DNA from 2 places in the Pseudomonas sp. LR2-20 genome. Region 1 is predicted to be linked to the other one. Evidence: riboswitches for the same ligand, from Rfam matches in the RefSeq annotation. Region 1 holds a riboswitch; the other holds the start of a gene.
What was found. A riboswitch is a leader RNA that binds a small molecule or an ion and turns the genes downstream of it on or off. The one in region 1 is predicted to bind cobalamin.
Positions count from the first base shown of each region.

Region 2: it holds a riboswitch for cobalamin, as region 1 does, so the genes downstream of both, OCX61_RS16965 (ABC transporter substrate-binding protein) here and cobW (cobalamin biosynthesis protein CobW) in region 1, are expected to answer to the same signal.

Region 1 is NZ_AP025944.1:3,239,732-3,243,789, reverse strand. It holds gene OCX61_RS14480 (LysR family transcriptional regulator) at 1-98, opposite strand, end outside; gene fni (type 2 isopentenyl-diphosphate Delta-isomerase) at 149-1,195, opposite strand; cobalamin riboswitch at 1,655-1,861, shown strand; gene cobW (cobalamin biosynthesis protein CobW) at 1,962-3,029, shown strand; gene cobN (cobaltochelatase subunit CobN) at 3,033-4,058, shown strand, end outside.
Region 2 is NZ_AP025944.1:3,811,035-3,815,092, forward strand. It holds gene OCX61_RS16955 (TonB-dependent receptor) at 1-283, shown strand, start outside; gene OCX61_RS16960 (acetyltransferase domain-containing protein) at 493-1,659, shown strand; cobalamin riboswitch at 1,688-1,891, shown strand; gene OCX61_RS16965 (ABC transporter substrate-binding protein) at 2,001-3,011, shown strand; gene OCX61_RS16970 (FecCD family ABC transporter permease) at 3,011-4,024, shown strand; gene OCX61_RS16975 (ABC transporter ATP-binding protein) at 4,021-4,058, shown strand, end outside.

The DNA.
Region 1 (4,058 bases):
GTGGACAGTTCAGCGGCGGCGCGGCCGAGGTTGCCGCTGCGCATGAAGGCGAGGAAGGTTTCGAGCTTTTTCAGGGTCAGTTCTTCGTCGATCAGCATGCCGATGCGCCAGCGGGAAGGGGACACTGATCATGCCACAGCAACAGGCCTCATGGCGGTGGCAGGTGGCTCGGCAGCAAGCGTGCCCTGCGCAACTGCGCGAGGTTGCGCGAGCCGGTACAGAAGCAGGCGATGCGCAGCTGGCGCAGGAGAATATCGAAATGCTCCACCACAGCCTGGGTGGAGCTCACGGCGGCGCTCAGTACGCTGGCAGCCTGGCCTACCAGGTCGGCACCCAGGCGAATGGCCTTGGCGGCATCGACGCCATTGGCCACGCCGCCAGAGGCGATCAGGCCGATTTCCGGCACGGCGTGGCGCACGGCCAGCAGGCAGTGAGCGGTGGGGATGCCCCAGTCGGCAAACGCCAGGGCGACCTCGCGTTCGGCGGCGCTGCTGGCGCGTTCGGCTTCCACCGCTGCCCAGCTGGTACCGCCGGCACCGGCCACGTCGATCATGGCGACGCCAGCATCGCAGAGCATGCGCGCCACGCTGGGCGATATGCCTGCACCGACTTCCTTGGCGATCACCGGCGCCGGCAATTGGGTAGTCAGGGTTTCGATGCGTTTCAGCACACCGCGCCAGTCACGGTCGCCTTCTGGCTGCACGGCTTCCTGCAGGGGGTTGAGGTGGATGATCAGGGCATTGGCCTGCAGGGTGTCGACGGCGCGGCGCGCCAGGTCCAGGCCATCTGCCTCGCGCAACTGGGCAGCGCCGAGGTTGGCCAGTAGTGGCACATCGGGTGCCAGGCGTCGCAGCTCGGTGGTCAGGCCCTGGTCGTGGCCACTGCGCAGGCTGACGCGTTGCGAGCCCACGCCCATGGCGATGCCGAGTGCCTGGGCAGCCTCGGCGAGGTGCTGGTTGATGAAGCGTGCGCGTTCGGCACCGCCGGTCATGGAACTGATCAGCAGCGGGGCGTGCAGGGTATGGCCGAACAGTTGGGTGCCCAGGTCGATGTCGTTCAGGGCCAATTCCGGCAATGCGCAGTGTTCAAAACGCAGTGCCGACCAGCCTGGGTCTACGCCGTATGAGCTATTGCCGGCGGCCAGTACGATATCCAGATGATCGTTCTTGCGTCGGCTGATTGGGTTTTTCTTCATGCCGGCTCCGTTTTGAGGGGCAGCAGGTGTATCTATAGCTAAGCTGAAAATCGATACAGCATCAGGCAGTAGCGGATGCCGGCGGTTCCTTCGGGGGTTGGAGTGAGGGCGCGAAGGGGGGCGCGTAGAGGCTGACAGGTGTTTGCCGAAAGCGTTTCAGCGCCTATGAGATCGAGCGCCGCCCGCGCGGCGCATCGCGAGCTACGCTCGCTCCTACGTTTGTTTCGGGCCAATTATTCCTGGGGGATTTTCGCGCGAACGCCTTGGCGCATGGCGCGATATCGCGTCGTACCAACAAGGCGGTCGCGCGCGCCTGGCACAGGCGTTACTGGCCGGAAACAAACGTAGGAGCGAGCGCAGCTCGCGATGCGCCGCGCGGGCGGCGCTCGATCTCATAGGCGCTGCAACACTTTCGGCAAACACCTGCCAGGCAACAGTTGACCCCCCGCCACCCCCCGCGTAGCCTTGCGACTTCGAGGTTCTTCGGCCAGGCCGAAGCTAAGACGGGAACGCGGTTCAAGCCGCGGCTGCCCCCGCAACTGTAGGCACCCATAACGGATCGACACAGCCACTGCGCCAACGCGCGGGAAGGCGTCATCCCGCCAGCCTCTTGCAAAGAGCTGGAACGGTGCAAGCCAGGAGACCTGCCTCGAGACGATTTCGACTTTCAACCGGGCGGGGTGATCCGGTGGCGAACGAGCCCGGCCGGCCTGGCCTGCGGCTTTCGTCCCGTGTGCCCGCGCCAACCTGCCAAGGGCAACGCGACATGAAAACACTGGCCAAGCTCCCCGTCACCATCGTTACCGGCTTCCTCGGCTCGGGCAAGACCACCTTGCTCCGCCACATGCTCGACAACGCCCAGGGCCGCCGTATCGCGGTCATCGTCAACGAATTCGGCGAGCTTGGCATCGACGGCGAAATCCTCAAGCAATGCAGCATCGGCTGCACCGAGGAAGAAGCCAGCGGCCGCGTCTATGAACTGGCCAACGGCTGCCTGTGCTGCACCGTACAGGAAGAGTTCTTCCCGGTGATGCGCGAACTGGTCGCACGCCGCGGCGACCTCGATCATATCCTCATCGAAACCAGTGGCCTGGCACTGCCCAAGCCGCTGGTGCAAGCCTTCCAGTGGCCGGAAATCCGCAACGCCTGCACCGTTGACGCGGTCATTACCGTGGTCGACAGCCCGGCCGTGGCCGCCGGCACCTTCGCCGCCTACCCGGAACAGGTCGACGCGCAACGCAAGCTCGACCCCAACCTGGACCACGAATCGCCGCTGCACGAACTGTTCGCCGATCAGCTGGCCAGCGCCGACCTGGTGGTGCTGAACAAGGCCGACCTGATCGACGCCGAAGGCCTGGCCAAGGTCCGTGCCGAAGTGGCCGAAGAGCTGCCGCCTGCGGTCAAGGTGATCGAGGCCAGCAGCGGCCGGCTGCCGCTGGAGGTGTTGCTGGGCGTGGGTGCAGAGTCCGAGGCGCACATCGACGGCCGCCGCACCCACCACGATTCCCACCATGACAGCGACGATCATGACGATCATGACCACGACGCCTTCGACTCGATCTCCATCGACCTGCCCGAAGCCGACGAAAGCCTGCTGCTCGATGCCCTGACCCAGCTGGTGGTGGAGTTCGGCATCCTGCGCGCCAAAGGCTTCGCGGCCATCCCAGGCAAGCCGATGCGCCTGCTGGTGCAGGGCGTGGGCACCCGTTTCGACAAGCACTTCGACCGCGCCTGGCGCGCCGGCGAGCCACGCATCACCCGCCTGGTACTGATTGGCCAGGACCTCGATGCCGCGCAACTGGAAACGCGCCTGCGCCAGGCCCTGGGCGCCTGACCCATGCACCTGCTGCGGACCCAGCCCGGCGGCTTCGTGCCGGACGACAGCATCGCCGACCTCGGCCAGACACCCGCCGAGCTGGTGATTCTCTGCAGCGGCGATTCGCACCTGGCATTGCTCGCCGAAACCGCCGAGCAACTGCCGGCCGACTTCCCCAGCCTGCGCCTGGCCAACCCGATGCAGGTGCAGAACCATGCTTCGGTTGACCTGTATGTGGACGAGGTGCTGCGCCATGCCAATGTGATCCTGGTGTCGCTGCACGGCGGCGTCGGCTACTGGCGCTACGGCGTCGAGCAGCTGGTCGAACTGGCCGCGCGCGGTGTGCAGCTGATCCTGGTGCCCGGCGATGATCGCCCTGACCCGGAATTGACCGACCTGGGCACAGTCACCGGCGAGGCGGCCGAGCGGCTCTGGCACTACCTGCGCCAGGGCGGCAAAAGCAATGCCGTCAACCTGTTCAAATGCCTGGCCAACCAGTGGCTGGGGCGCGATTACAGCTGGGACGAACCGCAGCCTTTGCCGCGCACGTCGGTGTATCACCCGGGCAAACCCGGTGCGCTGCTCGAGGACTGGTACAGCCAGTGGCACAGCGAATACCCAGTAGCCCCGTTGCTGTTCTATCGCTCGCACCTGCAGGCCGCCAACACCGCGTTCATCGACGTGTTCTGCGAGCGCTTGCAGGCGGCCGGGCTCAACCCACTGCCCATCGCGGTGGCCAGCCTCAAGGAAAGCGCCTGCCTGGAGCAGGTCGAGGCCTGGCTGGACGAAGTGGGCGCCGAGGTGTTGATCAACACCACCGGCTTTGCCCTGTCCAGCCCAGAGCGCCCCAACTTGCGGCCGTTTCGCCGGGATATCCCGGTGCTGCAGGCCATCTGCGCACAGGACAACCAGCCCGGCTGGGAAGCCAGCGAGCAGGGCCTCGGTGCCCGCGACCTGGCCATGCACATCGCCTTGCCGGAACTGGACGGGCGCATCATCACCCGCCCGGTGAGCTTCAAGGACATGGCCTGGCGCAGCGAGCGCAGC
Region 2 (4,058 bases), 570 kb from region 1:
GGCCAACCTGTGGTTGAGCAAGGGCTTTGGCCAGCAGGTGGAAGCCGGGATTGGCGCGCGGTATGTGGATGAGCGCTATGCCGACACGGCCAATAGCCAGCGTGCGCCGGGGTATACCGTGGTCGATGCGAACATCGGCTGGCAGGTGCTTCCGGATGTGCGGCTGGGGTTGCAGGTGAACAACCTGTTCGACCGGGAGTATGTGGCGTCGATATTCAGTGGCGAGCAATGGGTGATGGGCGCACCACGGTCGTATTTCGCCACCGTGGATTACACCTTCTGATTTGAGGGCCTCTTCGCGGGTGAATCGGGGCGCCGAACCGCCGCTCCCACAGGGATTGCAAAAGCTTCAGGCCTTGCACAGTACCTGTGGGAGCGGGCTTGCCCGCGAAGAGGCCAGCTCAGGCAACTCAAAAACTGCTATCAACCGCAAATAAAATAGTTATAAGATAACGTTTCATTTGACATTGATTCCTGCCTGCGACCCTTTCCATGACCAGTGCCTCAGCCACCCCCACCCTGCTTACCCAGCGCCTGCAGAGCATCGATGCCCTGCGCGGCCTGGTGATCCTGTTCATGCTCCTCGACCACGTGCGCGAAACCTTTTTCCTGCACCGCCAGGTCAGCGACCCGATGAGCATCGATGCCACCGACCCGTCGCTGTTCGCCAGCCGCACCCTGGCCCACCTGTGCGCCCCGGTGTTCGTCCTGCTCACCGGCCTGTCGGCCTGGCTGTATGGCGAGAAGTACCAGGGCCGCAGCGATGTCTCGGCGTTCCTGTTCAAGCGCGGGCTGTTCCTGGTGGTGCTGGAATTCACCCTGGTCAACTTCGCCTGGACCTTCCAGCTGCCGCCGAGCGTGATCTACATGCAGGTGATCTGGGCCATCGGCGTGAGCATGATCGCCCTGTCGCTGCTGGTGTGGCTGCCACGCCCTGCCCTGCTCACCCTGGGCGCGCTGATCATCGCCGGGCACAACCTGCTCGACGGCCTGCACTTCGGCGTGGACTCGGCCATGCACGTGCCGTGGGCGATCCTGCATGAGCGTGGCTGGCTGGAAGTCTCGGAGAACCTGCGCCTGCGCACCTCCTACCCGGTGCTGCCGTGGATCGGCGTGATCGCCCTGGGCTATGGCCTGGGCCCGTGGTTCGCCCGTGGCAGCGACGCCGCCGAGCGCCAGCATCGGCTGCTGATGGCCGGCGTCATTGCCCTGCTCGGCTTCATGGTGCTGCGCCTCTACAACGGCTACGGTGAAGCGCCGTGGAGCGGCTATCCAACCATCACCCAGACGCTGATGAGCTTCTTCAACATCACCAAGTACCCGCCTTCGCTGCTGTTCCTGGCCCTGACCCTGGGCTGTGGCCTGCTGTTGCTGCGCGCCTTCGAACGCGCAGGGCTTGCCCGCTGGATCAGCGCCCTGGCGGTGTTCGGCGCGGCGCCGATGTTCTTCTACCTGCTGCACCTGTACGTGCTCAAATTGCTGTACCTGGCCTGCGTGGCGCTGCTCGGCCTCAACCATGGCGACTACTTCGGCTTCGATGGCATCGGCGCGGTGTGGCTGGCTGCGCTGCTGCTGGCAGTGGCGCTGTACCTGCCGGTGCGCGGGTTCGCCCGGCTCAAGGCGCGCCGGCGCGACATCCGCTGGCTGAAGTACTTCTGATTTGGCGTTTCACCCGGCGGCCGGATCGTCTACCATGCGGGCCGCCGGTTTCCACCACGGAATTAATAGGGAATCCCAGGGCCCGCCCCACAAGGCGCGCCAATCGGAACTGCCCCCGCAACTGTAGGTGCCGAGCCTGCTCCATCGATGCCACTGGATCAACAGATCCGGGAAGGCCGGAGCCGGGCGAGGACGCACCAGTCAGGAGACCTGCCGGCAAACATTCACCAACCGGCGGGGTGTCCGGGATGGCCATCCGTGTTGCCCCTGTACATGCAGGGGCTCGGCGATGCCTGTCCGTGCGTTCCTCACCAGAACTGTCCGATAGGAGATCGCCCAGCATGCTGCCCCGTATCGCCACCTTGCTCGCAGGCCTGAGCCTCACCGGCCTGGCCCAGGCCGCCGCCACCCACTACCCGCTAACCCTCGACAACTGCGGCACAGCGCAGACCTTCACCCAGGCGCCCGAGCGTGCGGTCACCATAGGCCAGGCCGGCACTGAAATGCTCTATGCGCTGGGCCTGGGCGACAAACTGGCCGGGACCTCGCTGTGGTACAACAACGTGCTCCCCGAGTACCAGGCGCAAAACGCTCAGGTGCCGCGCCTGGCCGACAATGAGCCCAGTTTCGAAGCCGTGGTCGGCAAGCGCCCGCAGCTGGTGGCAGTGCAGTTCGAGTGGATGGTCGGCGCCCAGGGCGCGGTCGCTACCCGTGAACAGTTCAGCGAGCTGAACATCCCGACCTACCTGCTGCCCTCGGACTGCGAAGGCAAGGACAACCTGGTCGGCGCCGACGGCACCCGCCTGCAGGCGTTTCAGATCGAGAGCATCTACAAGAGCGTCAGCCAACTGGCCGAGATCTTCGATGTGCAGGACCATGGCGCCGCACTCAATGCCGACCTCAAGGCTCGCCTGGACAGCGCGAAACAGCAACTGAGCGGCAAGGACCTGAGCAACACCTCGGCCCTGTTCTGGTTCTCCAGTGCCGACCTCGGCATCGCTCCCTACGTTGCCGGCCGTCAGGGCGTGGCCGATTTCATGCTGCGAACGCTGGGCGTGCGCAACGTGGTCGAGTCCACCGAGGAGTGGCCGACCGTGGGCTGGGAAACCCTGGCCAAAGCCAACCCGACCTGGCTGATCATCGCGCGCATGGACCGCCGCCGCTACCCTGCCGACGACTATCAGAAGAAGCTCGAATTCCTCCACAGCGACCCGGTGACGAAGCACATGGACGCGGTGAAAAACAACCGCATCATCATCCTCGATGCCGACGCCATGCAGGCCGGTATCCGCTTGTTCCGTGGCCTGCAGACCCTGTCTGCGGCCTTCGCCAGCGGCAAAGCGGCGCAGTGATGAAAGCACTGCCCTACAGCGCTCTGGCCCTGCTGGCCCTGCTCACAGCCGTGCTGGCCGGCACCGCCATCGGCGAGACCAACCTGTCGCCGGGCGTGGTCTGCCAGGTGCTGGCCAACCACCTGTGGCAGGCCGGCTACCCGGTCGACCCGATCGACGCCGGCATCGTCTGGAACTACCGCCTGCCCCGCTCGCTGGTCGCCGCCGCCTGCGGTGCGGGGCTGGCGACCTGCGGGGTGATCCTGCAGGCGCTGCTGCGCAATCCGCTGGCCGAACCTTACCTGCTGGGCCTGTCCGCCGGCGCCTCGACCGGCGCGGTGCTGGTCGGCCTGCTGGGCCTGGGCAGCGCAGCCCTGAGCATGTCCGGCGGCGCCTTCGCCGGTGCCCTGGCGGCGTTCGCCCTGGTGCTGGTGCTGGCCCGTGCCGCCGGACCAGGCGGCAACAATGCCCAGGTGATCCTCGCCGGCATCGCCGGCTCGCAGCTGTTCAACGCCCTCACTGCCTTTCTCATCACCAAGTCAGCCACCGCCGAGCAGGCCAGGGGCATCCTGTTCTGGCTGCTAGGCAACCTCAGTGGGGTGCGTTGGCCGTCGGTGTGGCTGGCCATGCCGGTGGCCGTGTTCGGGCTGATAGTGTGCCTGTGGCACCGTCGGGCGCTGGATGCCTTTACCTTCGGCGCCGACTCGGCGGCGTCGCTGGGCATTGCCGTACGCCGTAGCCAGTTGCTGCTGATCAGTTGCGCGGCGCTGGTGACGGCGGTGATGGTCTCGATCGTCGGCGCTATCGGCTTCGTCGGCCTGGTCATTCCCCATGCCTTGCGCCTGCTGCTCGGCCCAGGCCATAGCCGCTTGCTGCCGGCCAGCGCCCTGGGGGGTGCGTTGTTCCTGATTGCCGCCGATATCCTCTCGCGCACGCTGATCCCCGGCCAGGCGATCCCGGTGGGCGTGGTCACCGCACTGCTCGGCGCGCCGGTATTTGCCCTGATCCTGGTCAGCCGGAGGGGGCGCCCATGACGGCCATGAACACCGCGCAACTGGCGCCACTCGC